Regions from separate parts of the Agrobacterium sp. genome, predicted to be linked through region 1. Evidence: predicted binding sites of a transcription regulator. Region 1 holds the regulator's gene; the other holds the start of a gene.
The links. Region 1 encodes PhoB, which activates phosphate uptake and scavenging genes when phosphate is short. Its sites were predicted from a motif close to TGTCATNNANCTGTCAT; they were not measured.
Positions count from the first base shown of each region.

Region 2: AC5I5B_RS22375 (DUF47 domain-containing protein) is a predicted target of PhoB. The motif match lies at 3,664-3,680, and genes of this name have one in related genera.

Region 1 is NZ_JCABZP010000014.1:360,755-375,683, reverse strand. Features, by position in the region: gene AC5I5B_RS13550 (O-succinylhomoserine sulfhydrylase) at 1-55, shown strand, start outside; gene apaG (Co2+/Mg2+ efflux facilitator ApaG/CorD) at 289-681, shown strand; gene AC5I5B_RS13540 (Hsp33 family molecular chaperone) at 735-1,724, opposite strand; gene argF (ornithine carbamoyltransferase) at 1,965-2,882, opposite strand; gene AC5I5B_RS13530 (aspartate aminotransferase family protein) at 2,939-4,138, opposite strand; gene AC5I5B_RS13525 (GcrA family cell cycle regulator) at 4,570-5,103, shown strand; gene phoB (phosphate regulon transcriptional regulator PhoB) at 5,418-6,101, opposite strand; gene phoU (phosphate signaling complex protein PhoU) at 6,132-6,857, opposite strand; gene pstB (phosphate ABC transporter ATP-binding protein PstB) at 6,954-7,769, opposite strand; gene pstA (phosphate ABC transporter permease PstA) at 7,784-9,106, opposite strand; gene pstC (phosphate ABC transporter permease subunit PstC) at 9,103-10,587, opposite strand; gene AC5I5B_RS13495 (substrate-binding domain-containing protein) at 10,849-11,883, opposite strand; gene phoR (phosphate regulon sensor histidine kinase PhoR) at 12,079-13,341, opposite strand; gene ppk2 (polyphosphate kinase 2) at 13,584-14,465, shown strand; gene AC5I5B_RS13480 (hypothetical protein) at 14,518-14,929, opposite strand, start outside.
Region 2 is NZ_JCABZP010000019.1:183,882-198,810, forward strand. Features, by position in the region: gene ligD (DNA ligase D) at 1-1,079, shown strand, start outside; gene ku (non-homologous end joining protein Ku) at 1,092-1,883, opposite strand; gene AC5I5B_RS22370 (inorganic phosphate transporter) at 1,974-2,975, opposite strand; gene AC5I5B_RS22375 (DUF47 domain-containing protein) at 2,975-3,619, opposite strand; gene AC5I5B_RS22380 (NUDIX hydrolase) at 3,733-4,275, shown strand; gene AC5I5B_RS22385 (efflux RND transporter permease subunit) at 4,563-7,715, opposite strand; gene AC5I5B_RS22390 (efflux RND transporter periplasmic adaptor subunit) at 7,717-8,877, opposite strand; gene AC5I5B_RS22395 (response regulator transcription factor) at 9,156-9,830, shown strand; gene AC5I5B_RS22400 (sensor histidine kinase) at 9,827-11,161, shown strand; gene AC5I5B_RS22405 (DUF3313 domain-containing protein) at 11,270-12,151, shown strand; gene AC5I5B_RS22410 (hydrogen peroxide-inducible genes activator) at 12,214-13,122, opposite strand; gene katG (catalase/peroxidase HPI) at 13,334-14,929, shown strand, end outside.

The DNA.
Region 1 (14,929 bases):
TACCGACGATCTGCTGGAAGATCTGGCGAAGGGTCTGGCGGCCGTTTCGGCCTGAAAATTCAATCAGCAAATCGCCATGGCCTGACCGCGTGTCGGGCCATGGTTCGCCGGTGCGGTCCGAAAAGACCCTATCAGGCAACCAATATTTACCTTTCCCGTTATCCCTAACGGTGGAAAGCAGCGCAACAGGAGATGCCCCCTGCCCGTCAAGTCATTCATTTTCTTGACGATAGCCAGAACCTATAGTGTAGGATGTGGCGGCAGGCATAATATCGAGGTGTGGCGCGTATGTATCGTGCTCTGACAAGGGATATCGAGGTAACGGTCGACCCGTATTATCTCGAGGAACAATCCGACCCGGATGACGATCGTTACGTCTGGGGCTACAAAGTCGTGATCGCGAACAACTCCGATATTCCGGTTACCCTCGTCAATCGCTATTGGCACATCACCGATCAGAACGGACAGGTCGATGAGGTCTATGGGCCTGGCGTCGTGGGTGAGAAGCCACATCTTAAACCCGGCGACAGCTACGAATATTCCTCCGGTTGCCCGCTGGACACACCTTCGGGCCTGATGTTCGGCCACTATGAAATGGAAACGGAAAATGGCGAGGTGTTCAACGTCACCATACCCGCCTTTTCGCTGGATTCACCGGGCCTGATGCGGGTTCTGAACTAACCACTCGCCCGGCAATGAAAAAGCCGCACCCTTTGTGGGGCACGGCTCTCTATTCAGGCATTTTCAAATTCGCTGACATCGTAGCGATAGGTGGTGGAGCAGAACTCGCAGGTCACGGCAATGGCGCCGTCTTCCTCGCTCGCCTTGATCTCTTCGGCGGTGAAGCCTGACAGCACACCCTTGATCTTGTCCCGCGAGCAGCTGCAACGGTCGAAAACCGCCTGCGCATCATAGATGCGCACGCCGCTCTCATGGAAAAGCCTGAAGAGCAGGCGTTCCACCGGCACCTGCGGATCGGTCAGCTCGTCGGTATCCACCGTGTTCAACAGCGTGACGGCTTCCATCCAGGCATCATCCTCCTGCACCTCGTGACCGCTTTCATCGCCGTCGCCGCCATGCAGGTCGCGCATGCGCAGCCGCTCGGGCGCCTGCGGCAGGAACTGCGCGATAACGCCGCCCGCACGCCAGCCATGACGCGGCTTGCCTTCGCCATCACGGTCGAAGAACTCGGCAACGCCCAGCCGCACGCGGGTGGGCAGCTGTTCCGACTGACGGAAATAAACCCCGGCAATGTCTTCCAGCGATGAGCCATCGAGCGGCACGATGCCCTGATAAGGCTGCATGCCCACGCCCTGATCGATCGTGAAGGCCAGAATGCCGGTGCCGAGCAATTGCTCCGGCGAGGTTGCGCCTTCCGCGATCGCCGCCGCCAGCCGCTCCTCGTCGAAACGGGCGTAAGCGCGCATGCTTTCAGGCGCGGTAAAATCCGCGACCAGCAGGTCAACCGGGCCGTCGCCCTTGGTCTGGAGGGTCAGCTTGCCGGAAAACTTGAGCGACGTGCCGATCAGCGCCGTCAGAACAGTCGCTTCCGCCAGCAGGCGGGCGACCGCGGCAGGATAATCGTGCCGCTCGAGAATGGCATTCAGCAGCGGCCCAACCTGTACGGCGCGGCCGCGCACATCCAGACCTTCGACCTGAAAGGGCACAACCTTGTCGTCGCCAGCAAAATCGAGATCGTCCAGTTCAACCGTTACATCTGCCATGTCATACTCCTTGGCGCAGCCGTGGCGCCGCTACCGTCCAAAAGTCCGGCTTTTAAAATGTGCTTTTTCCGCTTGTCGCACAGAGACCCGGGAAGAGAAACCGCTTCCGGGGAAAAACGTGCAAATCGTGATGATGGCCCGCCAGCAGAACCGACGAGCCTCTTCGAAGTCCCACAGATGGTAATCTATGCGGGCAAGTTCAAGCACCCGGCGTGACGCGTGTCAGGCCGGGGGAATTGCTCAGATGGCGCCCATGCACCAGGCAATGATGGACTTCTGCGCGTGGAGGCGGTTTTCCGCCTCGTCGAAGACCACCGATTGCGGACCGTCGATCACGGCATCCGTCACTTCTTCACCGCGATGGGCCGGCAGGCAATGCATGAACAGCGCGTCTTTTTCCGCCTTGGCCATCAGGGCTTCGTTGACTTGATAGGGCTGGAAGATGTTGTGGCCGCGCGCCTTGTGTTCCTGGTTCATGGAAACCCAGGTATCGGTGACGACGCAATCGGCCCCGGCCACGGCCTTGTCGGCATCGTGGCACAACATGATCTCGCCGCCATTGTTGCGGGCCCAGTTCAGGAACTTGTCATGGGGTTCGGAACCCATCGGCACCGCCATTGTCATGCGGTAACCGAAGCGGGCCGAGCCTTCCACGAAGGAATGCAGGACGTTGTTGCCGTCACCCGTCCAGGCAATGGTCTTGCCTTTGACCGGGCCGCGATGTTCCTCGAAGGTCATGATGTCAGCCATGATCTGGCAGGGATGCGTGTCGTCAGTCAGGGCGTTTATAACTGGCACGGTTGCGTGCTCGGCAAGCTCCAGCAGGCGCGAATGATCCGTCGTGCGGATCATGATGGCGTCGACATAACGCGACAGCACCTTGGCCGTATCGCCGATCGTTTCGGCACGACCGAGCTGCATTTCAGTACCGGAGAGGAAAAGCGTCTCGCCACCAAGCTGGCGCATGCCGACATCAAAGGAGACGCGGGTGCGGGTGGAGGGCTTTTCGAAGATCATTGCCAGCATCTTGCCGGCAAGCGGCTTTTCCGCCGTTCCGGCCTTGGTTGCGGCCTTGCGCGCGCGGGCATCGTCGAGAATTGCCCGCAGGTCCTGCGAGCTGACGGCCGACAGGTCAAGAAAATGTTTAGGTGAAGCCATTTCAAACGTCCCATGCTCGCGAGCCTCCGGGAAGAGGCCCGCCCTTTATTGTTTCCTCAGGCGATTTTTGCCTGTTTCGCTGTCAGGGAAGCGGCGGCCGCTTCCACGCGTGCCAGCCCCTCACGGGCTTCTTCCGCCGTGGTAACGAGCGGCGGCAGGAGACGGATGACGTTGTCGCCCGCGGGCACGCCGAGCAGATGCTCGCCGCGCATGGCCTGCAGCAGTTCGCCCGACGGGACCTTCGCCTTGATGCCGAGAAGCAGGCCTTCGCCGCGAATTTCCTCGATGACATCAGGATAACGATCCTTCAGCGAAGCAAGGCCCTGGCGGAAGACCAGCGCGACATCACGGACCTTCTCCAGAAAGCCCTCGGAGAGGACGACATCGAGCACGGCATTGCCCACAGCCATGGCCAGCGGGTTGCCGCCATAGGTGGTGCCGTGCACGCCCGCCGTCATGCCGGAAGCGGCATCCGCCGTCGCAAGGCATGCGCCGAGCGGGAAACCGCCGCCGATACCCTTGGCCACCGCCATGATATCGGGCGCGACACCCGTCTGCTCATAGGCAAACAGCTTGCCCGTGCGGCCGACGCCGGTCTGGACCTCATCGAAAATCAGCAGCATGCCATGCTCATCGCAGAGCGACCGCAGCAGCTGCAGGAATTCCTTGCTGGGCGCACGGATGCCGCCCTCGCCCTGAATGGGCTCGATCAGAAGTGCAGCCGTCTCGGCCGTGATGGCGGCTTTCAGCGCATCAACGTCACCGAAGGGCACCTGGTCGAAACCTTCGACCTTGGGACCGAAACCTTCGAGATATTTCTGCTGGCCGCCGGCGGCGATCGTCGCCAGCGTACGCCCATGAAAGGCGCCTTCGAAGGTGATGATCCGGAACTTTTCCGGATGCCCCTTGGAATAATGATAACGGCGCGCGGTCTTGATCGCGCATTCCAGCGCTTCCGCACCGGAATTGGTGAAGAAGACCTTGTCTGCGAAGGTCGCTTCCGTCAGGCGCTTGGCGAGCTTTTCCTGGCCCGGCACTTCATAAAGGTTCGAGACGTGCCAGACCTTCTCGGCCTGGGTCTTGATCGCTTCCACGAGGTGCGGATGGGCGTGGCCCAGCGAATTGACCGCTACGCCGGCCGCAAAATCCAGATATCGTTCGCCGCTCTCCGTGAACAGCCAGACGCCCTCGCCTCGCTCGAAGCGCAGGGGGGCTCTTGCAAACGTATCGAACAATGGCGCGGCGGCTTCGGCCATGGCTGTATCACTCCTTGCGCGGATGCGCTGTCAGACGGTTGTCAATAGGCTCTGAGGGTTATCCCTCGCCTGAAAATCAAAAATGCCGCCTCGCGGCGGCAGGGGCACTATTGTCACTTCGCCTGCCGATGTCAACAAAAGTCCGTATTTCCCGGGCTTCTCAAGCCCTAGTAGGTGGCGGCCTGCGAGGCCCAAGGTGTTGCCTTTCAGACTCAACTCGCCAGCAAGTTGGGGAAAACCGGAAAATCGATTCGAGATGATTCCCGTGACTCTTGCCACGGAGTCTGCGTGGCACTAGGTTAATCGCTAATTACTAGACTGCATTGCGGCGGAACTAGTCACCAAAAATCCGGCAGAAACCACGCTCGCGGCACGCCCGCGAGACGGAGAAGGATTCTGCCGACATTATACGCGACGAGCGGAGAAGCGGCATGAACTGGACAGACGAACGAGTCGAGAAACTCAAGAAATTATGGTCCGAGGGCCTTAGCGCCAGCCAGATTGCAGCGCAGCTCGGCGGCGTCAGCCGTAATGCCGTGATCGGCAAGGTCCATCGCCTCAATCTGCCGGGACGCGTCAAGGCTGGCGGCCCGGTCACTTCGGCGCGCTCTGCGCCCAAGCGCACCGCTGCACCTGCCCCACGCGCGACGACCTTTGCAGGCCGCGTCAATGCGGCGCCGGCGCGGATCCTCACCCGTTCCAACGCGGCAACCGCGCTGAATGAGGAGATCGACATCGAGACCGCACAGGTTCTTGATTACGTTCCTTCCAAAAACGTGGTCTCGCCGATTTCCCGTCGCCTGACGCTGACGGAACTGACGGAGCGCACCTGCAAGTGGCCGGTCGGCGATCCGCTGAAGGATGATTTCCATTTCTGCGGTTGTGAAGCGCTGGAATCTTCGCCCTATTGCAAGTTCCATGCGAAACTCGCCTATCAGCCGGTAAGCGAGCGCCGCAAGGCTTGAGTGTTGCGGCACGCATTCGACACTCAAAAACTACGGGCCTTCGGGCCCGTTTTTTTATGACAAAGTTCAGGCGGTTCCGGGGTCAACTCACCAGCGAAGCGCCGAACCCTATCCCCCATCGCTGTCGAACCCGACCCACAATCCCGATTGAGCGGGCGGGATTTCAGCCAATTGTCCGTCATCCCATCAAGAAGGATGAAGCCGTCGTGTTTGGGGACGTCCAAAAACCGAAAGGCCCGACACCATTCCGGTTTCGGGCCTTTCGGTTTTTGGCGGGATGTTGCCCCGAGTGTAACTCGTCGGTCGAGTCTTGCTCAGGCTTCCATCGAATATCCGGCGCCGCGCACGGTACGGATGACATCCTGCATATGCGAAAAATTGAGCGCTTTGCGCAGGCGTCCGACATGCACGTCGACGGTGCGCTCATCCACATAGATATCGTGACCCCACACGCCATCCAGCAATTGCGAGCGGGAGAAAACCCGGCCTGGAGAGGTCATCAGGAATTCCAGCAGGCGGAACTCCGTCGGGCCGAGGCGCACTTCGCGGCTCTTGCGGTGAACGCGATGGGTCTCGCGATCCAGCTCGATATCACCGCATTTCAGCACCGAGGAGAGAACCTCGGGACGGGCCCGGCGCAGCATGGCCTTGACCCGGGCCATGAGTTCTGGCGTCGAAAACGGCTTGACGACATAGTCGTCGGCGCCGGTGGCAAGGCCGCGAACCCGTTCGCTTTCTTCGCCGCGCGCCGTCAGCATGATGATGGGCAGGCGTTCTGTTTCCGGCCGCATTCTGAGCCGACGGCACAGTTCTATACCGGAAACGCCGGGAAGCATCCAATCCAGGATAAGAAGGTCCGGAATACGTTCCTGCAGCCTGATTTCTGCTTCGTCTCCACGGGGTATCGTGTCGACGTCATATCCCTCAGCCTCGAGATTGTAACGAAGGAGGACGCTCAGCGCTTCCTCGTCTTCCACAACTGCAATCTTGGGCACCATATGCTAACTCCGCAAGCCGCTGCTCGTCTGTTACTCGGTCACCGAACCGAGCGTGTTGGAACTGTCGTCCTTCGGACGCTCACCTTCCGGCTGGCTGCCGGTGGTCATGTAATAGATCGTCTCGGCGATATTGGTGGCGTGGTCGCCGATACGCTCGATGTTCTTGGCGCAGAACAGAAGATGCGTGCAGGTGGTGATGTTGCGCGGATCTTCCATCATGTAGGTCAGAAGCTCACGGAAGAGCGACGTATACATGGCGTCGATTTCCTCATCGCGCTCGCGGATGGCATTGGCCTTCTCGGCGGAACGCGTGGAATAGACGTCGAGGACTTCCTTGAGCTGCACCAGCGCAAGCTCCGACAGGTGCTCTATGCCGCGGGCGAGCTTGCGCGGTACACCGGTTCCGGCAACCGCGATCACACGCTTGGCAGTGTTCTTGCCAAGGTCGCCAACGCGTTCAAGGTCGCCGGCAATACGCAGCGTGCCGATGATCTCGCGAAGGTCGGCCGCCATCGGCTGGCGTCTGGCGATGGTGACGATGGCCTTGTCGCCGATCTCGCGCTCGGAATGATCGAGGATCGCGTCATCGGAAATGACCTTCTGAGCGAGCGCGGCGTCGGAATTGACGAGCGCACGCACGGCATCGGCGCACATCTGTTCCGCGAGACCGCCCATTTCGGCGATGCGGCGCGTCAGGAATTTCAGTTCGTCGTCATAGGCCGACAGGATATGCGAATGGGTCGTTGTCTGTGTCATGGTCTAGTCCTCCGGCTTGGCCTGCATGCGCGTACCCGGAAGCGGGCACGGCAGAGGCACCAGTCTTGTTCGGTTTCGATAAAGCGCCGGCCGGGATCAGCCGAAGCGGCCCATGATGTAGTCCTGCGTGCGCTGGTCGTCCGGATTGGTGAACATCTTGTCGGTTTCGTTTTCTTCGACAAGATGACCAAGGTGGAACATGGCAGTGCGCTGGGAAACACGCGCCGCCTGCTGCATGGAGTGCGTGACGATGACGATCGTGTAATTGGTACGCAGCTCGTGGATCAATTCCTCGACCTTTGCGGTCGCGATCGGGTCCAGCGCCGAGCAGGGCTCGTCCATCAGGATCACTTCCGGGCTGACGGCAACCGCGCGCGCGATGCACAGGCGCTGCTGCTGACCGCCGGAAAGGCCGGTGCCGGACTCCAGCAGGCGATCCTTCACTTCGTTCCAGAGACCCGCCTTCTGCAGGCTGTGCTCGACGATCTGGTCCATATCCGCCTTGTTGCGGGCAAGGCCGTGGATACGCGGGCCATAGGCGATGTTCTCGTAGATCGACTTCGGGAAGGGGTTCGGCTTCTGGAACACCATGCCGACGCGGGCGCGCAATTCCACGACGTCGATCGCCTGATCGTAGATATCGTCGGTATCGAGCGTGATCTTGCCGGTGACCCGGCAACCGTCGATCGTGTCGTTCATACGGTTCAGGGTGCGCAGGAAGGTGGATTTACCGCAGCCGGACGGGCCGATAAGCGCGGTCACCGTATTTTCCCGAACGTTGAGGTTCACGTCGTAAAGCGCGCGCTTTTCGCCGTAATAAACCGAAACGTCCTTGCCGATCATCTTGTATGAGACTTCATTCATTTTCTTGTCCAGCGCCTTTTCAACTGCTGCTTCCGACAACATGTTCATTGCTCAATCTCCCTCTACCAGCGCCGCTCGAAGCGGCGACGCAACAGGATTGCGCCAACATTCATGACGATGAGGAACAAAAGCAGGATGATGATAGCGCCGGATGTCCTTTCGACAAAGGCGCGCTCGGCTTCGTTCGCCCACATGTAAATCTGCACCGGCAGGGCCGTGGACGGATCCATAGGCGTTGTCGGGTAATTCGCAACGAATGCCACCATGCCGATCAGGAGCAGCGGCGCCGTTTCGCCCAGCGCGTGGGCGAGACCGATGATGGTGCCGGTCAGAATGCCGGGCATGGCGAGCGGCAGCACATGGTGGAAGATCGTCTGCATCTTGGAAGCGCCGAGGCCGAGGGCTGCGGCGCGGATAGACGGCGGCACGGCTTTCAGGGCAGCGCGGGTCGCGATGATGATCGTCGGCAGGGTCATCAGCGTCAGGACAAGACCGCCGACCAGCGAAGCCGAGCGCGGAAAGCCCATGAAGTTGATGAAGACGGAGAGGCCGAGCAGACCGTAAACGATCGAAGGAACAGCCGCGAGATTGTTGATATTCACCTCGATAAGATCCGTCAGACGGTTCTTCGGGGCGAATTCCTCGAGATAGATCGACGCCGCGACGCCGATCGGCAATGACAGCACCAGCACGATCAGCATCATGTAGAAGGAACCGATCAGCGCCACGCCGACACCCGCCGCTTCCGGACGGCTCGAAGCGCCGTTGACGAAAATGCCGGTGTTGAAATGTTTGCCGAGCTGGCCGCTTTCGGCGAGCTGGTTCATCCAGCCGAGCTGCTGGTTCGAGATACGGCGATTGGCTTCATCGGCGGTCATATCGACCTGGCCCTTGAAGGCGCTGTCGACGTCGCCCGAGGCCAGGAGCGTGACCGTGCGCGTGGTGCCGATGACGGCGGGATCGGCGACGACGATGTCGCGAAGCTGCGTGCGCACGCTGTCGGAGATCAAGAGGTTGACGGCACGAAGACCGGCGCGGTCCGTCGGCGCAACACCAAGGACCTTGGCGACCGCGTCACGGGCAACAACGGGATAATTGGCCGTCATCAGCTTTGCCGGATTGGTGGCGCGCTCATTTTTCGGATCGATGATCTGTTCGGAAAACTCGACCGGAACGGTGATCATCGTCTGCTGGAAGGCGGTGTAACCCTTGGAAACCACCGAGAAAAGCAGCAGGAAGAGAAAGATGAGGCCGAAGGAAATCGCTGCCATGCCGTAAGCACGGAAGCGGCGTTCGGCGGCATAACGGCGCTTGATGCCGATATCACGGCGCGTGGCCCTGTTCGCGGCGTTCGCGCCGGCTGCGGGAGAGACGATGTCGGTCATTCATATTGCTCCCGGTATTTGCGCACGATGTAAAGCGCGTAGATATTCAGGCAAAGCGTGATGGCGAAAAGCGTGATGCCGAGCGCAAAGGCGACCAGCGTCTGCGGCGAGGTGAATTCAAGGTCGCCGGTCAGCTGGCTGACGATCTTGACCGTCACGGTGGTCATGGGCTCGAATGGATTGAGCTGCAGGCGGGCCGCAACGCCGGCCGCGAGAACCACGATCATGGTTTCGCCGATGGCGCGCGATGCCGTCATCAGCACAGCGCCGACGATGCCGGGAAGAGCGGCGGGAACGATGACCCTCTTGATGGTTTCGGACCGCGTGGCGCCGAGACCGAGGGAACCGTCACGCAGCGAGCGTGGCACGGCGGTGATGATATCGTCCGACAGCGACGAGACATAGGGGATCAGCATGATGCCCATGACGAAGCCGGCGGTGATGACGCTCTGCGCCTGGATGAAGTTGGCGTAATTACCCGTCGCGAGACCATTGATCTGCGTGGAAATGTCTCTGAGGAAAGGACCAACCGTCGTCAGCGCGAAGAAGCCGTAGACGATGGTGGGGATGCCGGCGAGCACTTCGAGCAGCGGCTTTGCCACGGAGCGCAGACGCGGCGAGGCATATTCGGACATGTATATCGCCGAAAACAGACCCACGGGAACCGCGACCAGCATGGCGACGAAGCCGATGTAAAGCGTACCTGCGAGCAGCGGGATCAGGCCGAACTGGCCGGAGGAGTCGGTCGCACCGGCTGCCGCAAAACGCGGATCCCATACCGTTCCGAAGAAGAACTGGTGCGCCGGGACCATGGTGAAGAACTGGATCGCCTCCGTCAGCATCGACAGGACGATACCGATGGTCGTGAGGATAGCGATGGACGAGGCGACGAGCAGGGCCGCAAGAATGACCTTCTCGACCTGGTTGCGCGCCCGGAAGCGCGGCGCGATCGCACGCAGCGCATAGGCGCCCCCGCCGAGCGCGGCTAGCAGCACGACGGCAATCATCGCGATGCGGCTGGTGGAGGTCATGCCGTTGAGCGTCTGGGCGGCATCAACCATGAAGCGCTCGGGATCACCGGCGATCGCCACACCCTTCGATGCCAGAAGAGGCCGGACCGCAGCCGTATCGGCCTCAACCTGAGCGGTTTCTTCCGGCGTCAGCCGCTGAAGACCGCGGGCGATGGAGGTCACCATACCATAGGTCAGGCTCTGCTGCGCTTCGGATAGCGCCCGCACGTCCTCGGGGAAATTACCGCGCACCGCCGATGTGACGAACAGGGGGCTGATAACGAGCCAGGCACAGAGAATGAACGCCGCGGGCAAAACAGCCCAGACGACCGCGTAAGAGCCGTGATAACCGGCACGGGAATGCATGCTGGAGGGGCGACCACCAGACAGGGCAACGGCGCGGCGGCTGCCGAGCAGATAGCTGCCGATGCCGATGAGCGCCAGTATCAGCAAAAGGATCGATGTGTTCATTAGAGTTCCCTCGGCGTGCCTCAAGAGCACGGTGCGATATCGGGCAAATCAAAAAGTCATCAAAACGAGACCGCTGGACCATCCCATGATGCCTGCCGCCTGACTGTATCATCGTCTGGCAAGCGTCAAGGTTGATACATCCTATCCATCTGTAATCCATCGACAATCATGTGGATGGCGATGAGTAGGAACTGTCAACCGCGGATAACGGCCTCAGCGAAGTGGAATGAGGGGCACGGCAGAGCCGCACCCCTCTTTCTATTACATCGTGGAACCGGCCGAGAACTTCGAGCGGATTTCTTCGCGCTCTGCGTCCGGGGCGGCAACCAGGCCGTAGTTGGCGAGCGGGGAATCCGGGCCGATCATCTCGTCGGAAACGAAGAACTCGACATATTCCTTAAGGCCCGGGATAACGCCCAGGTGAGCCTTCTTCACGTAGAAGAACAGCGGGCGGGAAACCGGGTACTTGCCGCTGGCAACGGTTTCGGTGGACGGAACGACGCCCGAAACGGTCGCGACCTTCAGACGGTCAGCGTTGTTTTCATAGAAAGCCAGGCCGAAAACGCCAAGGCCGGTCTTGTTGGCATCGATACGAGCGAGCGTTTCGGTGTAGTCGCCGTCGATGTCGACAGCTGCGCCGTCCTTACGGACTGCAACGCACTTTGCAGCAGCCTGCTTGGCGTCGGTGATGAGCGTCTTGATGACGTCGGTCGCCTTGGCTTCCTTGCAGCCGTCAGCCATGATCTTCTCTTCGAAGACTTCGCGCGTGCCGTGCTTGGAACCCGGGATGTAAGCGGCGATCGCTACGTCAGGCAGTTCCTTGTTGATTTCCGACCACTTCTTGTAGGGGTTGGCAACGAGCTTGCCGTCCTTGACGACTTCAGCAGCGAGCGCGAGGTAAAGATCCTTCGGCTCGAGCTTGATGTCCTTGTTGGAAGAGTCCATCGCAAAGACGATACCGTCGTAACCGATCTTCACTTCCTGAACGTCGGTGACGCCAGCAGCCTTACAGGCAGCCAGTTCGTCGCTCTTGATCTTGCGCGAAGCGTTTGCAATGTCGATGGTGCCTTCGCCCACGCCCGAGCAGAATGCCTTCAGACCACCGCCCGTGCCGCCGGACTCAACAACCGGAGCCTTGAAGTTCGGGAAGGTTTCGGCAAAAGTCTCGGCAACGATCTTGGCGTAGGGCAGAACCGTGGAGGAACCGGCAACCTGGATCTGGTCGCGAGCAGCGGCGGCGCCAGCGAAGGCGACAGAAGCCACCAGAGCTGCTGCGGAAAATTTAACGATGTTCATTTGTCTCTCCCGTCGTGGGCTTTGTTGTGGACGCAGCCGATAGCGACACTCGCTCTTAGCTTGCGCTCGGCGACCTTTTCTTAACCACCGTAGCCACATCCTTTTATGTCACTTTGACGAAAGATTTGTGACAGTCTAAATTACTGATTTAATTTATAAATATTCACGACGTTAAAAGCAGATGCATATTTTATGTCAGAATCTCACGGTGAAGTCCGTGCCGCTGCCCAATTCCGATTTAATGATGAGGCGGGCGCGGTGGCGGGTGAGGATGTGCTTGACGATGGCAAGCCCGAGGCCCGTGCCCTTTTTCGAGCGGCTGTCGGCGACGCTGACACGATAAAAACGCTCCGTCAGGCGCGGCACATGTTCGGCGGGAATGCCCGGCCCCTTGTCGATGACACTCACCTCCACCGGCTTGCCGGGTTCGGCGCGCAGCCAGACATCCACGACCTTGCCTTCCTGGCCGTATTTGCAAGCATTTTCAACTAGGTTCTGGAACACCTGCACCAGCTCGTCGCGATCCCCCTGCACTTCCGCCGGCCGGTCCGGCAGGTGCAGCGTGATGGTTACATCAAGCTCGTCGGCAAGGGGCAGCAGCGTATCGCGCACATGGCCGATGACGGGAACGAGATTGACTTTCTGGTCGGGCGCGATGTTTGCGCGCAGTTCCAGCCGCGAAAGGGACATGAGATCGTCCACCAGCCTGCTCATGCGGGTTGCCTGATCCAGCATGATGGCAAGGAAACGCTCTTGTGCCTTCGGGTCGTTGCGCGCCGGCCCCTGCATGGTTTCGATGAAACCGCGGAGCGAGGCGAGCGGGGTGCGCAATTCATGGCTCGCATTGGCGACGAAGTCGCTACGCATGCGGTCGATGCGACGAAGCTCCGAAACGTCGCGGAACGACAGGATGTAGAACGGCGGACTGGCCCCCTCTCCCACATCCGCACGGGCGATGCGGACGATAAAGACCCGTTCGGAAGGAAAGCGCTCCGAATGTTCGACCTGGTTGGGTTGGCCGGTGGTGATGGTTTCGCGAATGACATCCAGCAGGCCGGGAGAGCGCAGCCGGGCGGAAATATGTGCACCGGCAAGCAGCTGGCCGAAGGCGCGTTCGGCCGCACCGTTCTGAAAGAGCACGCTGGCATTCTTGTCGAGAATGAAAACGGGGGTATCCAGAACCGCGAGGCCCGCCCTTACGCCCGAAATGACGTTTTCGCCGGGCACTTCCGGCTCATCCGTCTCCGCCGCCGCAACTCCGTCCTTTGCGGAGGCGGCCGCCGGGCCCTCCGCAACGGCCAGAATGGCAATGACGGCGCAAAGCCAAAGGGCGGCGGGCATATAGGGTGTATGGAGTTCCGCAACGGCCACGATTGCGAGCATGCTGACGATGAGGACAGGCAACCAGTTCCGGCCGAGCTTCCTTCCCAAAAGCCTTAATCCACCATCGCCTTTCATGACTGCCATTTCAGCCTGCTCTTTCCATTCTCATCTGACAGCGCATCGAAATCTCATAGGCCAGCTTCATGACAGAGATTCATCATCGCGCATTTTCCACAACGTATATGCGCAAAATCGACGCGGCAATCGCTCCCGCCGCCGCATCCCGGTCAACCGGTCCTGTTTCACTTGAATTCTGGCAATGGATGTGAACTCATTGGCGGCGAGTTGCCTTTACACAACAACATCTGGAGGAACCCATGGGCGAAGAAACGAAGAAGCGGACGGTCGAGATCACCATTGGCGGCAAACTGCGCAGCTTCGACATCGACAATCCGGTTCTTCCTGAATGGGTTGAGGAAAAGAAACTTTCCGCCGGCAATTTTCCCTACGACAAGAAGATGAAGCGGGAGGACTACGACACCGCTCTCGAGGCGCTGCAGGTGGAACTGGTCAAGGTTCAGTTCTGGCTGCAGGCGACCGGCAAAAGGGTCATGGCGGTTTTCGAAGGCCGCGACGCCGCGGGTAAGGGCGGTGCGATCTTCGCGGCCCGGGCCTATCTCAACCCCCGCTATGCCCGCGTGGTTGCGTTGACCAAACCCACGGAAACCGAGCGCGGCCAATGGTATTTCCAGCGCTACATCTCGCATTTTCCGACCGCCGGCGAATTCGTTCTCTTCGACCGCTCATGGTATAACCGCGCCGGGGTCGAGCCGGTCATGGGTTTCTGCACGCCGGAAGAACACAAGCTCTTCCTCAAGGAAACGCCGCGTCTGGAAAAGATGTTGGCCCATGAAGACATCAATCTTTTCAAATTCTGGCTCGACATCGGTCGCGAAACGCAGATCGAGCGCTTCCATGATCGCCGCCACAGCCCGCTGAAGTGCTGGAAGCTTTCGGATATGGACATAGCCGCGCTGACGAAATGGGACGACTATACGCAAAAGCGCGACGAGATGCTGGAAAAGACCCACACCGATGCCGCCCCCTGGACCGTGGTGCGCGCCAACGACAAGCGCCGCACGCGGGTGAACCTCATCCGTCACATTCTTCTTACGCTCGACTATGAGGGTAAAGACGAGAAGGCGATCGGCGAAATCGACGACAAGATATTGGGATCAGGACCGGATTTTCTCAAATGAGACCGGAAGACGATGACAGGCGCCGCCACTCGAGGCGCCTGTCGTTTTTCCGTTACTGGCCCGGCAGAATGCGCACGGAATAAAGATTAACCGGGCGGCCGCTGCCGTCGATATCGCTGTTGATGAAGATCTTCCCCGGCGCATTGGGGGCGAGAGATCGTTCGAATGTCGTGTTCAGCAGCATGTCCGCGCGCTCGGCCGTGGCGGTGAAGCGGTGGCGGGAGCAATCGCCCAATGTGGCGAAATCGCAGGCAACGGAAACCTGGGTCTGCCGGTCGCTGGAGGATTGCAGCGTGATCGAAATGGTCGAGGACTTGCCCGCCATATCCCGCATCACCTCCACCGGAACCTCGACGCTGACGGCGCCATCCTGCGCCACACTTCTCGAGGTTATCTTTATAGCCTTGCCGGCGGGTGTGGCGATGTTTTCGACATTGGCGCGCTGGCCGGCCGAAACGCCCGAA
Region 2 (14,929 bases), on a different contig from region 1:
AGCGCAAGGAAAGCCCGTTCGGTGAGAAACTCACCGCGCTTGCCCGACGTGATCTTCATTTCGTCAAGCCGGAACTAGTGGCGGAAGTGGAGTTTCGCGCATGGTCTGGAGATGGCAATCTGCGTCATGCCTCTTTCCGGGGGCTGCGCGAAGACAAGCCCGCAGGAGAAATCGAACGCGAGGAGAAGGCCGTGTCCGACACCAAGGCGCCGCAATCGACGATCAAGTTCACCCATCCGGACCGGCTGTACTGGCCGGACGATGGCGTGACGAAGGAGGGGCTTGCCGATTATTATGCGCAGGTCTGGCGGCACATCGCGCCCTTTGTCGTCAACCGGCCGCTGGCACTGCTGCGCTGCCCGGAGGGCATAGAAGGGCAGCGTTTCTTCCAGAAACATGCCTGGCGCGGCATCAACAAGGCGGTTGAGCAGATCAGGGATCCCAAGGACAAGCGCGGTGAGCCGCTGATCCGCATCACCGATTTTGATGGCCTGATGGCGCTCGTGCAATCCGCCGCGCTTGAAATCCACCCATGGGGCGTGACCACCGCCAATTGGGAAAAGCCTGACATGATCACCATGGATATCGACCCCGGCGAGGATGTGGCATGGGAAGAGGTGATTGAGGCGGCGCTGGAACTGAAACGGCGTTTCGAAGAGGCCGGGCTTGCCGCTTTCGTCAAGACCTCGGGCGGCAAGGGACTGCATGTCGTCGCGCCGCTGAAGCCGCAGGCGGGCTGGGCCCCGGTAAAAGCCTTCGCCAAGGCCATGGCGGCGGATATGTCGAAAGCCGAACCGGAGAAATATCTTTCCGTCGCCACCAAAGCGAAACGTCAGGGCCGTATTTTTATCGACTACCTGCGCAACGGCAGGGGCAATACGGCGGTTGCGGCCTATTCGACGCGCGCCCGGCCGGGAGCCGCCATTTCAGCGCCGCTCGAATGGTCGGAACTCACCGCCGAGATCGGTCCGGCCCATTTCACCGTCAACAATATTGGGGCTCGTCTTGCGGCGCTGAAAAAAGACCCGTGGGACGGCTTTTTTGCCGCTGCCAAGCCGCTGCCGAAAAAGGCACGGTGAAGACGCCGATTCTCAGCTTCTCTTTTCCGAAGCGAGGCTTTTCTTCAGCGCATCCATGATATTGATGACATTGCCGCCGGTGCGGGCCTTCGTGCTAGTTTTCTTTGTCGACGAGGAGACCTCCTCGCCTTTGGTCTTCAGCAGGGACTTGATCTTTTTCTGAATGGGGTCCTGCACCAGAGTTGGCTTCCAAGCCGTGACCTGTTTGCCGATGCGTTTTTCCATGGCGTCCAGCAACGGCCGGTCGATTTTCATCTTCGGCTCCAGCGCGTCGATGCTCTCGCGCACCTCCTCGCCGTAATGGAGGGTCCACAGGATGATGCCCTTGCCTGAAGGTTCCAGCAGGACTGCCCTTTCACGACGGTAGATCACCAGACGCGCAATGCCGAAAACATCGTTCGCCTTCATGGCTTCGCGAATGACGCTGAAGGCTTCGGTGCCGATCTTGTCTTCCGGGCGCAGAAAATGCGGACGGTCGTACCAGATCCAGTCGATCGACCCTTTCGGCACGAAGGTCTTGATATCGATGGTGCGGGTGCTTTCCAGCGCCACCGCGTCGATCTCGTCATCCTCCAGCAGCACATAATCGTCTTCGCCGCGCGGAAAACCCTTCACCTGGTTCCTGGCGGCGACCGGCCTGTGGGTGACACTGTCGACATAGCGGCTTTCGACGCGATTGCCGGTTTTGCGATTGAGGATGTGGAAGCGGTATTTGTTGCCTTCGGTCGTCGCAGGCGTCAACGAGACGGAGGCCGTCACCAGTGACAGCTTCAGATAACCCTTCCAGAAAACCTGCCGTGCCATGTCCGCGATCCGCATTGGTCTCCCGAAACAACAGCCACAGGGTGGCTTTTGTTCCGGGAGGGACCGCAAATCGGGGCAGGGATGGAGTTATCAGAACAGCGAGGTCAGCCCGTAAACGGCAGCGGAGATCAGTGCGGCTGCCGGCATGGTCACGATCCAGGCGATGACGATATTGCCGGCAAGCCCCCAGCGCACCGCCGAGACACGGCGTGCAGCGCCGACACCGATGATGGCGCCGGTGATCGTGTGGGTGGTGGAGACCGGAATGCCGAGCCATGTGGCGCCGAACAGCGTCAGCGCGCCGCCGGTTTCGGCGCAGAAACCCTGCATCGGGTTCAGCCGGGTGATTTTCGATCCCATCGTATGGACAATACGCCAGCCGCCGAAGAGCGTACCGAGCGCCATGGCCGACTGGCAGGAAATCACCACCCAGAAGGGCACGTAGAAGCTTTCGCCGAGATGCCCCTGGCTGAACAGCAGCACCGCGATGATGCCCATGGTCTTCTGCGCGTCATTGCCGCCGTGCCCCAGCGAATAAAGCGAGGCGGAGATGAACTGCATGACGCGGAAGGTGCGGTCGACCGCAAAGGGCGTCTGCCGCACGAACAGCCAGGACACGGCAAGCACGAGAACGAGCGCCAGGAAAAAGCCGATGGCCGGCGACATGAAGATCGCCCCCACGGTCTTCAGCAGGCCCGACCAGACGATGGAATTAAAGCCAACCTTGGCGAAACCCGCACCGACGAGGCCGCCGATCAGCGCATGCGAGGAGCTGGAGGGAATGCCGAAAATCCAGGTGACGATGTTCCAGACGATCGCGCCGATCAGTGCCGCGAAGATGACCTGCGGCGACACGATGGCCGGATCGATGATGCCGGTGCCGAGCGTTTCCGCCACATGCAGGCCGAAGAACAGGAAGGCGATGAAATTGAAGAAGGCCGCCCAGGCGACCGCATATTGCGGCCGCAGCACCCGGGTGGAGACGATGGTGGCGATGGAATTGGCGGCGTCATGCAGACCGTTCAGGAAATCGAAGAACAGCGCGATGGCGATAAGGCCGACGAGCAGCGGCAGGGCAAGCGCGACATCCATCAGACGTTCTCGATCACGATGCCGCTGATCTCGTTGGCCACATCCTCGAAGCGGTCGACGACCTTTTCGAGTTCGCCGTAGATTTCGCTGCCGATCATATAGGCCATGGCATCGCCGCTCGCGCCATGCCGACGGAAGAGGTCCTTCAGACCCAGGTCGTGAAGCTCGTCGGAGCGGCCTTCGACGCGGGTTACCTCTTCGGCGATGGCCGAGAGGCGATGCGCATTCGTGCCGACCTTGTTGAGAAGCGGAATGGCTTCCGCAATCAGGCCCGCCGCGCGCACGATCTCGTGGCCCATCTCCTTCATCAGCGGGTCGAATTCGCTCTGTTCGAACAGGCGGATGGTCTTGACGGTCTTGTGCATCATGTCGATGGCGTCATCCATGGACTGGATGAGGTCCTTGATGTCGCCACGATCGAATGGCGTGATGAAGCTCCGCCTGACCGCAAGCAGCACCTCGCGGGTGATGTCATCCGCCTGATGCTCGAGGGCGACGATGAGGTCGCAGTTCTTCTCGACGTCGACGCCGCTCAAAAGTTGGTCAAGGGCTTCAGCCGCTTTGATGACGGTTTCGGAATGTTTGCTGAACATGTCGAAGAAACGGTCCTCGCGCGGCATCAGCTTGCGAAAAATACTCATCATGCGAATTGGCCCTCAATGGCGCTTTATCAGTTGTGGGGGGTGATTGTCATAAAACTGTCATAAATGCACGCGGGGCATTGATGCAACCCGGAAAATCAGCACTATCAACGGATATGAAATCTTCCAAGAAACGCCGGAAAACCCGTCCGGCCCGTCCACTCACATTGCTCCAGCAGCTGGCTGCGGTTCCCGAAAAGCTCTTCACCGGTGCTTTCCGGCAGCAATATGCCGCGCTCTGTTTCCGTTATGCCGCCAACGGCGTGGATGTCGAAATCCTCCTCGTCACGTCCCGTACCAGTCAGCGCTGGATCATTCCGCGCGGCTGGCCGATGAAGCGCAAGAAACCGCATCAGGCGGCGGCGATAGAAGCGTGGGAGGAGGCGGGTGTGCGCGGCCGGGTGAAGAAGGATGCGGTGGGCCGCTATACCTATCTCAAGATGCTCGACAATGGCGATGTCGTTCCCTGCATGGTCGACGTCTTCCAGATAGAGGTGAAGGAAACGGACACAACCTTCAAGGAGCACGGTGAACGCCTGCTGGAATGGGTGCGCCCTGACGAGGCGGCAAGACGCGTTCGCGATATTGAACTGAAATCGCTGCTGGTCGATTTCCGGCCAAAGGGGAAAAAGAAACGCCAGAGCGGCGAGAGACCGTAACCGCATCTGCGCGGCATTCCTTCCTGCAGCCGGTACTGTAATGCCACCGCAATAGGACATGCCCACCCTTGCCTGATGATTGTCATCAGGAGCCGTTGCATGAATTTACGTCGTCCCGTTCTCCGCTTCTTATTGCGTTATCTCCATCCGATTATCGCCATCGCTTTGCTTCTGGCGGGCCCGGCTGCGATTCTTTTGCTGAGATGACGACAGGGGCACCATCCGGAATGACGGGAAGGCGGTGTCGCCTTCCCGTTGTCAGCCGGATTGGTGTCTAGCCGACCTTGTCAGGCCGGCTGTTTTTGGGAAGATTGCGCCTCATTGCCCGAATGCCCCGTTTCATCCGGCGCTTTCGGTAACAGGCGGGCGAAACGCCTGATGATGCTGTCCAGATAGGACAGGATGGTCGGCACCACGATCAGGGTCAGCAGCGTGGAACTGATGAGGCCGCCAACCACCGCATGGGCCATCGGCGCGCGCTGCGCGCCACCGCCGCCGACGGCCAGGCCGAGCGGGATCATGCCGAAGATCATTGCAAGCGTCGTCATGATGATCGGACGGAAGCGGATGACGCCCGCATTCTCGAGCGCTTCGTTCAGCGAAAGCCCCCGCCGCCGCTCGCGATTGGCGAAATCCACCAGCAGGATGCCGTTTTTGGTCACGAGGCCCATCAGCATGATGAAGCCGATCAGCGAGAACATGTTGATCGTGCTGCCGGCGATCATCAACCCGATGAGGACGCCGACGAGCGACAGCGGCAGCGACGCCATGATGGCGAGCGGTTGCAAGAAGCTGCCGAACTGCGAGGCGAGCACGATGTAGATGAAGATGACGGCCATGCTGAGCGCCGTGACCATATGGCCGACGGTTTCCTGCATGGTTTCGGCGTCGCCGCCGAAGCGGATGCGATAGCCGTTCGGCAGGTCAAGACCGGCGGTCAGGCCCTGCAGGGTCTCCGTCACGTCGCCAAGCGTGCGGCCGGCAATATTGGCCGAAACCAGTATCTCGCGGCGATTGTCGATGCGGCGGATTTCGGCGGGGGCTGGCATGATGCCGATATCGGCAACCTGATCGAGACGCGCCATCAGCGGTGCATCATTTGCTGCCGTGCGGCCGGTTGCGATCATCAATTCACCGAGACTTGCCAGGTCGGACCGCCGCTCGGCCGGCAGGCGGATGACGATATCGTACGTATTGCCGTCCGTATCCGTCCATTTCGACACATCCTCGCCGCCGATAAGGGGGGAGAGTGCCGTGGCAAGATCGGAGCGGGCAATGCCGAGATCGCTCGCCGCCGCAGGCTTCAGGCGTACCGACAGGACAGAGGTCACATCCTTGGCGCTGGAGGTCACGTCCACGAGGCCGGGAATTTTTTTCATGTCTTCGACGAGGCCGGCGGCGATTTTTTCAAGAACAGCCCGGTCGTCGCCGAGGATGCTCAGCTGCACCGGGCTTTCGCCGCCGCCAAGGCCATTCTGCAGGATCGTGACCTCAATGCCAGGTATGGCCGACAGGCGCTTGCGAACCGGCTCGGCAAGGGAGAGCGGGGTTCGGCTTCGCATATCGAGCGGCGCCAGGCCCACCAATATGGCGGCGCGATGTTTGCCGGCGGCGCCGCCTGTGTTGATGGTGGAATAAAGCATCTCGACCTCCGGAAATTCCCTCAGCGCCTTCTCGACCTGCCGCACCTTGGTCGTCGTATAGTCCAGAGAGGAGCCGACCGGCGCGGTGATGTTGACCTGGAAGCGGCCCTCATCGGCATTCGGAACGAATTCCGTGCCGACCAGCGGCACCATGAACAAGCTGGCGATAAATATGCCCGATGTGACAAGCAGGGTGACGAGCCGGTGCCGCAGGGTCCAGCCGATGGCGCGGCGATACTGGCCGGCCATCCATTCGAAGCCGCGGTCGAAACGCGCGATCAGTCGGCCTATCGGGCCGCGTTTTGCATCGGGTTGGGCGTCCGGATCGTACCAGACGCTTGATAACATCGGATCGAGCGTGAAGGCGACGAAAAGCGAGATCAGCACCGCGGCGGAGACGGTGACGCCGAATTCATAGAAAAACCGGCCGACGATGCCATCCATGAAGGCAACCGGCAGGAAAACCGCCACGATCGTCGCCGTTGTCGCAATGACCGCAAGCCCGATTTCATTGGTGCCGTCGAGGGCTGCGCGCAGGTGGGATTTGCCCATATGCAGATGGCGGGTGATGTTTTCGCGCACCACGATGGCGTCATCCACGAGAATGCCGATGGAAAGCGTCAGCGCCAGCAGGCTGAGCGTATTGAGCGTGAAACCGAGGAAATCGATCACCGCGAGCGTGCCGATGATGGCGATCGGCAGCGTCAGCCCGGTAATCACCGTACTGCGCCAGGAATTGAGGAACAGGAAGACGATGGCGACGGCGAGCGCCGCACCTTCTATCAGTGTCGTCTGTACCTGGCTGACGGATTCGCGAATGGGTATCGATGAATCCGTGACGATACGCAGCTGCACGTTCTGCGGGGCAAGCTCGGCGTTGAGCGCATCGAGGCGCTTTCTCACATCCGTCGCCACCTCAACGGTATTGGCGCCCTGAACCTTGACGATGTCGATCGCCAGCGCCGTCTGGCCATTATAGAGGGCCCGGCTTTCGGCATCGGCTGCCCCTTCCGAAAGCGTCGCGACATCGCGAAGCTCGACGGCCGCGCCGCCGCGCCTTGCCACGACCATATCCAGCAGCGCCTGCGGCTCCTCGATACGGCCCTGCACCTGGATCGTCCGTTCGGAAAGGGGATCGACGACGCTTCCGGCCGGGCTGTTGCTGTTGCCGGCGCGCAGCGCGTTCACCACCTCGTTAATGCCTATTCCAAGGGCGCGCATGCGCGTCTCGTCGATCATCACATCGATCTGCCGTTTGCGGGCGCCAACCAGCGTTGCCTGGCCGACGCCGGCAACGGTCGTCAGCTGCCGCACCACCTTCTGGTCGGCAAGGGTGGTGAGTGCGGGTACATCGAGCGACGTCGAACTGATCGCAACCGACAGGACCGGCTCGGCGGCGGGGTCGAACCTCGATATGACGGGTTTTTTGGCGTCTTCCGGAAAATTCGCCTCGATGGCGGCGATCTTGTCGCGGACCTCCTGCGCGGCGGCCGAGCTCTGCACTTCGAGCTTGAATTTCGCGACCACGACGGAGCGCCCCTCATAGGAGGTGGACGTGACCTCGTCGAGGCCGCCAATGGCGTTCAGCGCATCCTCGACGGGCCGCGTCACCTCCGTCTCCACCGTCTCCGGCGTCGCGCCCGGATAAGAGGTGACGACGACCACCACGGGAACGTCGACATTGGGATATTGGTCCAGCCCAAGCCGCTGCAGCGAGAAGGCGCCCATGACCAGAAGTGCCACCATCATCATGGTGGCAAAAACAGGGTGGGTAACGGATATGCGGGTCAAGAACATTTCAGCCTGCCTTGTCGACGGTGACGGCCATGTCAGGCCCCAGTTCGGGAAGCGGTGCGGTGAGGATGGTCTCGCCATTCTTCAGGCCGGCGGCAATCTCGACCAGACTGCCATCGTTCCAGCGCGCTCCGACTGCGACCGTCTGGCGGCGAAGACGGCCATCCTCCACCTTCAGCACATGGTAACCCGTCTCGTCCTTGCGCAGCGCGATTGCGGGAACGACAAGCGCATCGTTCTTTTCACGCAGGAGGATCGATCCGCTGGCGAACATTCCGCCCCACAGCCGGCCGTCCCGATTGGCAAGCCGCAGATAGACGGCGACGAAACGGGTGCCGTCTTCGGCAACCGGGCTGATGCGGTCGACCGTGCCTTTGACGATCTGGCCGCCAAGGCCGTCGATCGCCAGTTCCACCGTCTGGCTGAGCGCCACGCGCGGTATGTCGCGGGTGGCGACAAGAACCTTCGCTTCCAGCACGCTGGTATCGACCAGTGTGAGAAGCTCGCCATCCGCACCGGCTCGCGATCCCGCCTCGGCCAGCCGCCGGGTGACGGTGCCGCTGAAGGGCGCGCGGATTTCGGCGTTGCGAAGGGCGAGGCGGGCGATATCCGCCTGCGCCGCAAGGCTCTGGAGCCTTGCCGTCTTCACCGCGACATCGCTTTTCGCCTTGTCGAGCTGTTCCGTCGAAGCGATGTTTTTCAGGGCAAGCTGTTCGGTTCTCGTCAGGGCCTGCATCGCCAGCATCAGTTCGGCCTCGGCCGCATCCCGGTCGCTCTGCCGTAGCAAAAGCGTCGATTGCAACTCATCGGTTTCGAAACGTACGAGCAGCTTGCCCGCCTGCACCGCATCTCCGTCGCGGACATTCATTTCCACGATCTTGCCGGCTTCACGGGCGCGGATCACCACGCGGGTGATCGGCTGAAGCTCGCCGCTGACGCCAAGCCGCTCCACCATCGCGCGCGTACCGATCTTTGCCGTTTCCGCAGCCGTCAGTTCGAACGGCGTGCCTGCGGGGCTCATCGAGGCGGTTTCGACGAGCCCGTTCACGATGCCTTTGACACGCTCATTCGCATCGACGCTGCCGCGCGCCGGATCGAGAGCGGTGACAACGAGAACGCAACCTGCAAGCGCGATCCCCGCCTTGATGGTTCTCTTCACCCACATACTGAAATCCTTTCCATCCCGGGACCGCCGCTCAGGCGGTCGCATTGCCTCTGTCGAGGCGGATGGTTTCTGGATAGGCATCCATAATTGCAGCAGCATTACCCTCCGGGGCGCGCCTGCCTAAACGGAACCGTCTAATGCTCCAAAGTTCTGTTTTTATGAATTTTCCAGAGGTGAAACCATTATGGATCCTGGTTGTAAATGCTCTGGCGTCGTCTTCGCCGCAATACTGCCGCAACCTTTCTGGCAGAAAACGGAAGGCGAAGGGACGGTGACGCATGAGACTTCTTTTGATCGAAGACGAAAAGGAAATGGCGGATGCGCTGACGGCGACGCTCGGCAAGCAGGGGATCGTCATCGACCATACCATGTGGCTCGGCGATGCGATGGAGCTGACGCGTCAGCACGTCTATGACGCCATTCTGCTCGACCGTCGCCTGCCTGACGGGGAAGGGCTCTCCTTCATTCCGCAGCTGCGCCGCGCAGGTATCGACACGCCGATCATTCTGTTGACGGCGATGAACGAGCCGGAAGAGCGGATCGCGGGGCTGGACGGCGGCGCAGACGATTATCTTGGCAAGCCGTTTCTCGTCGGCGAGTTGCTGGCCCGGGTGCGCGCGGTTCTCAGGAGGCCGGCAAACCTTGCGCCGGCCCAGATCACCGCTGGCCGCATCGTCATTGATCCGCTCCATCTCAGCGTCACGATCAATTCGGTTCCCTTCGATCTGCCAAGACGCGAGCTTGCGGTTCTCATTGCGCTGGCGAAACGCAAGGGCAAATCCGTGCTGCGCTCCACGCTCGAGGCAGCCGTTTACAATTACGAGGAGGAGATCCAGTCCAATGCGCTCGACGCGCATATATCGCGGCTGCGAAAACGCCTGCTCGATGCATCCGCAGGCGTCGGCGTCCATAATATTCGTGGTATCGGTTATCTGTTGAAGGAAGAAGCATGAAAGCGCAGGGCACGTCCAACCCGTCCTTGTGGTGGAAACTGAGCTGGCAGCTCAGCGTCGTCGTCTCTGCCATGATTGCCGTGGTCATCATCGGGCTCTGTTTTTACGGCGTGATGATGCTTTCCCCCAATATTGCGCTCTGGGACGACCTCTCGGCCACGCTTGATGGTTCACTTTCGCTCGATCCGCAAAAGGGATTGGTCATTACCGAGAGCCCGGCATTGCGGGCCCTGAAGGCGGAGAACTCAACACTCTGGTTCGTTGCCTCCACGCTGGATGGGCGGGTGGCGACCTACGGCGCCGTGCCTGCCGTTTATGAGGAACTGTCGCGGTATCTGCATCTGATGACGGATGCCGATATTCGTGGAGGAAAGGGCATCGTCGAGGTCGCCCTGGTTGAAAGCATGGAAACGAAATGGGGTGCGGTAAGGGTCATGTTCGGCGGAACGACGCATGTCGGCGGGCAGTTCCTGACGCTTCTTGCCGGAACCTACAAGATTTACGTTCCCCTGCTGGCTGTCATCCTGCCCGCCGTGTTCTTCTCGGTTCCCCGCATCGTGCGCCAGGCGCTTTCCGGCCTCAGTTCCGTCGTCAAAAAGGCCCCCGAGATCGATCCGCGGCGGCCGGGTTCAAAGCTTCCCGTCGAGGATGTGCCACGCGAGGTGGTTCCGCTGATCCTTGCCTTCAACAGCATCCTCGAACGGCTGGAAGAGCAGTTTCGAGCGCGCCAGCGTTTTCTCATCGATGCGGCGCATGAGCTGAGAACGCCGATTGCGATCATGCAGACCCGGATAGAGGGCTTGCCGGGGCCGGAACAGCAACGCCTGATGGAGGATGTCGCGCGGCTTGGCGAGACTACGGAACAGCTTCTCGCCTTCGAAAGAAACGATCAGGTGAATGACAGGCGCGAGACGGTGGAGCTCGTCGAGATGACCCGCACCGTCGTCGCCGATCTCGCGCCGCTTGCGCTTTCGGCGGGTTATGACATCTCCTTCGACACGCAGATCGCGCGATATGAGGTGATGGGCGACCCCTTCACCCTGCCGCGTGCGATCAGCAACATCGTGCGCAATGCCATCGATTATGGTGGGAACAGGGGGATGATCCATATCTCGGTTCTCGCCAATGGTGAGATCGCGATTTCCGATGAGGGGCAGGGGATAGCCGAAGACCAGCGGGAACGGATTTTCGAGCCCTTTTACCGCATCACACCGCGCAGCACCGGGGCAGGGCTTGGCCTCAGCCTCGTCAAGCAGATCGTCGCCAACCATAACGGGCGAATCTTTCTGGATAGCAGCGCCTTCGGAAGCACCTTCCGGTTACGTTTCTGATCGTTGCGTTGCGCGCTGTCCAGAGGCGGGTGATTGTAATGTTGCCGCAATTTTAGCTGTCGTACCATGCGGGGCACAGGATCAATCATCCCAACCGGAGTACGTGCAGTGAAACAACAGTGGAATCTGTTTGCCCGGGGTTCCGGCGACAAGGCCTCCCGCAGCCGCGGTGTCGCCTTCGCCACCTTGCCCTTCGCCATCCTCATGTCCAGCTGCACCTCCGTGCCGCTGAAAGAAGGTGGCACGCTCACCTCCTATGCGCAGCTCAGCCCGGCCAAGGGAAAGTTCACCAAATCGCGAACCTTCGTGGACGCCACCGGGCTGGCCGGGGTCAAGACCGTCGCCATCGTGCCGACCACCTTCTCCTTCGCCGCCTCGTCGCGGGTCACATCGGAAAGGGATCGTGCCCTTGTTTCGAATGCGCTGGATCGCGCCATCTGCGTGGCGCTCAGCGATAAATACCGGATCGCCGCTCTTGGACAGCCGGCGGATATGACGGTGCGCACGGTCATCACCGATCTGGTGCCGACCGACAAGACCATGGCCGGGGTATCGACGGCCGTGACGCTCGGCAGCGGCTTCGTCCTGCCGGTCAGCGTGCCGCGTCTCCCATTCGGGCTTGGCGGGCTGGCCGTTGAGGCCGAGGCGGTGGATAGTGGCGGCGTTCAGCGCGCGGCGGCTGTCTGGTCCAAGGGCGCGAATTCCATCACTGGTAACGCCCGCGCGTCGGAAATCGGCGACGCTTACGAGCTTGCCACCGATTTCTCCAACTACTTCTCGCGTATTCTCGTGACAGGCAAAGTTTCCGACGGCCTGAACCTCTCTATTCCCTCCGGCCATCGAATCCGGTCGGCTCTGGGCGGAAAACCGAAATATGTCGAGTGCGATGCCTATGGCCGGTCGCGCGGCTTGAAGGGCATGGTGGCCGACAAGTTCGGCGCGCCGCCGCAATGGACCGACGACGGGCACGCGAAAGTCGCGGCGCGATAGGCCAGCCGCTTTATGTGTAGATCGCGTGCGTTACGGCGCGCGCGATCGTCCGAACCAAGTGCCTATGCCGCGAGACCGAGCTTCTGAAGGCCGCATTCGCGGACGATCTCCGCGATATGGGCGAACTGCGCCGAGAGCGGGTTGCTCTTGCGCCAGACCATGCCGATGGTGCGCGACGGGCGCGGTTCCGCAAGCCGGAATACCGAAACGGTGGATTGCCGCGTTTCCATATCGACGGCCATCTGCGGAATGAGTGTGACGCCGATGCCGGCGCCGACCATCTGTACGAGGGTGGAGAGCGAAGAGCCCTCCATCAGCACGCGCGGCGGCGCATTGGTCGTGCTGCAGAAGGAAAGCGCCTGGTTGCGGAAACAATGGCCTTCCTCCAGCAATAGCAGGCGCATTTCACCCAGCTTGTCGGCGCTCGGCACCGGCATGCCCGCATCCTCCATCGGCCGCACCAGAATGAATTCCTCCGAAAACAGCGGAACCTCCTCCAGCGCGGGTTCCGAAACGGGCAACGCGACGATTGCCATGTCGAGTCGGGCTTCGAGAAGGTCTTCGATGAGCTTCTGCGTTACCGCTTCGCGCGGGCGCGCCTCCAGTCCGGGATAATGCCGGGTCAGCGTCTTGATCACCTGCGGCAAGAGATAGGGCGCAACGGTGGGAATAACACCGATGCGCAGGCGACCGCTGAGAGGGCCATGCCCCGCGCGCGCCAGATCCTGCAACTCGTCCACCGAACGCAGGATGGCCCGGGTGCGTTCGGCAAATTCCTCACCAAGCGCCGTCAGCCTGATCTGGCGGCTGCCGCGTTCGACGAGCGGCGCACCGATCAATTCCTCCAGTTCCCGTATCTGCAAAGATAGTGCAGGCTGGGAGATGGCACAGGCTTCCGCCGCACGCCCGAAATGGCCGATCTTGGCAAGGGCGTCGAAATAACGGAGATGTTTCATGGAGAGCGCAATCATAAGCTCAGCATATCGCAGCCTTTAGAATATACAATTGGAAATTATGGAACCCGGCTGTTAGTCATCTTCATGACAGAAAGAAGCTGTAGCTGTGAATGATCACCGGCGTCGCTGCACGGTTTCCCATGACCTGCCGCGGGCTCTGGCTCCAACAGGCTGCACATGTCGAATTGATTATTTCGTTTAATTGCTAAACCCATCGGAGGGCGAAATGGACGCAACTTCAAAACCAGCTGGCAAGTGTCCCGTCATGCATGGAGGCAACACGGCCTCCGGTAAATCGGTGACTGAATGGTGGCCGAATGCGCTGAACCTCGATATCCTGCATCAGCACGATACCAAGACCAATCCACTCGGCACCTCCTTCAACTATCGCGAAGCCCTGAAGACGCTCGATGTCGAGGCCCTGAAGGCCGATCTGCGCGCCCTGATGACCGACAGCCAGGAATGGTGGCCGGCCGACTGGGGCAGCTATGTCGGCATGATGGCCCGTGTTACCTGGCATGCGGCGGGTTCCTACCGCGTAACGGACGGTCGTGGTGGCGCCAACACCGGCAACCAGCGTTTTGCACCGCTCAATTCCTGGCCTGATAACGTCAACACCGACAAGGGCCGCCGTCTGCTTTGGCCGATCAAGAAGAAATACGGCAACAGGATTTCCTGGGCAGACCTGATCGCGCTCGCCGGCACCATTGCCTATGACGTCGCCGGTCTGAAGACCTTCGGTTTTGCCTTCGGTCGTGAAGACATCTGGGCTCCGGAAAAGGACACCTATTGGGGTGACGAAAAGGAATGGCTGGCGCCGAGCGATGGCCGTTACGGCGACGTGACCAAGCCTGAGACGCTGGAAAACCCGCTTGCCGCCGTGCAGATGGGCCTCATCTACGTCAACCCGGAAGGTGTGAACGGCAAGTCCGATCCGCTGGCAACGGCGGCGCAGATGCGCGAGACCTTCGCCCGCATGGGTATGGATGACGAGGAAACCGTGGCTCTCACCGCTGGCGGCCATACCATCGGCAAGTCGCACGGCAATGGCAGCGCCGCCAACCTCAGCCCCGATCCGGAAGCCGCAGGCCCGGAATTTCAGGGGCTTGGCTGGATCAACACCAAGGGCCGCGGCATTGGTCGCGACACGGTTGTTTCCGGTATCGAAGGTGCCTGGACGAGCGAGCCGACCAAGTGGGACAACGGCTTCTTCGACATGCTGTTCAAGCATGAGTGGACCTTGACCCACAGCCCTGCCGGTGCATCACAATGGGCGCCGATCACCATCGCCGAAGAAGACAAGCCCGTGGACGTCGAGGATGCCTCGATCCGCACCATTCCGATGATGACCGATGCCGACATGGCTCTGAAGGTCGACCCGATCTACCGCGAGATTTCGCTGAAGTTCAAGGACGACCAGGATCATTTCTCGGACGTCTTCGCCCGCGCATGGTTCAAGCTGACGCATCGCGACATGGGACCGAAGGCGCGTTACATCGGCCCTGATGTTCCGGCCGAAGACCTGATCTGGCAGGATCCCATCCCGGCAGGCTCCACCAGCTACGATGTCGCTGCCGTCAAGGCGAAGATCGCGGCGTCTGGCCTTTCCGTTGCCGATCTGGTCTCGACCGCCTGGGATAGCGCCCGCACCTTCCGAGGTTCGGACAAGCGCGGCGGCGCCAATGGCGCACGCATCCGCCTCGCACCGCAGAAGGATTGGGAAGGCAACGAGCCCGCCCGTCTTTCCCGCGTGCTTTCGGTTCTGGAGCAGATTGCCTGTGAAAGCGGCGCGAGCATTGCGGATGTGATCGTTCTCGCCGGC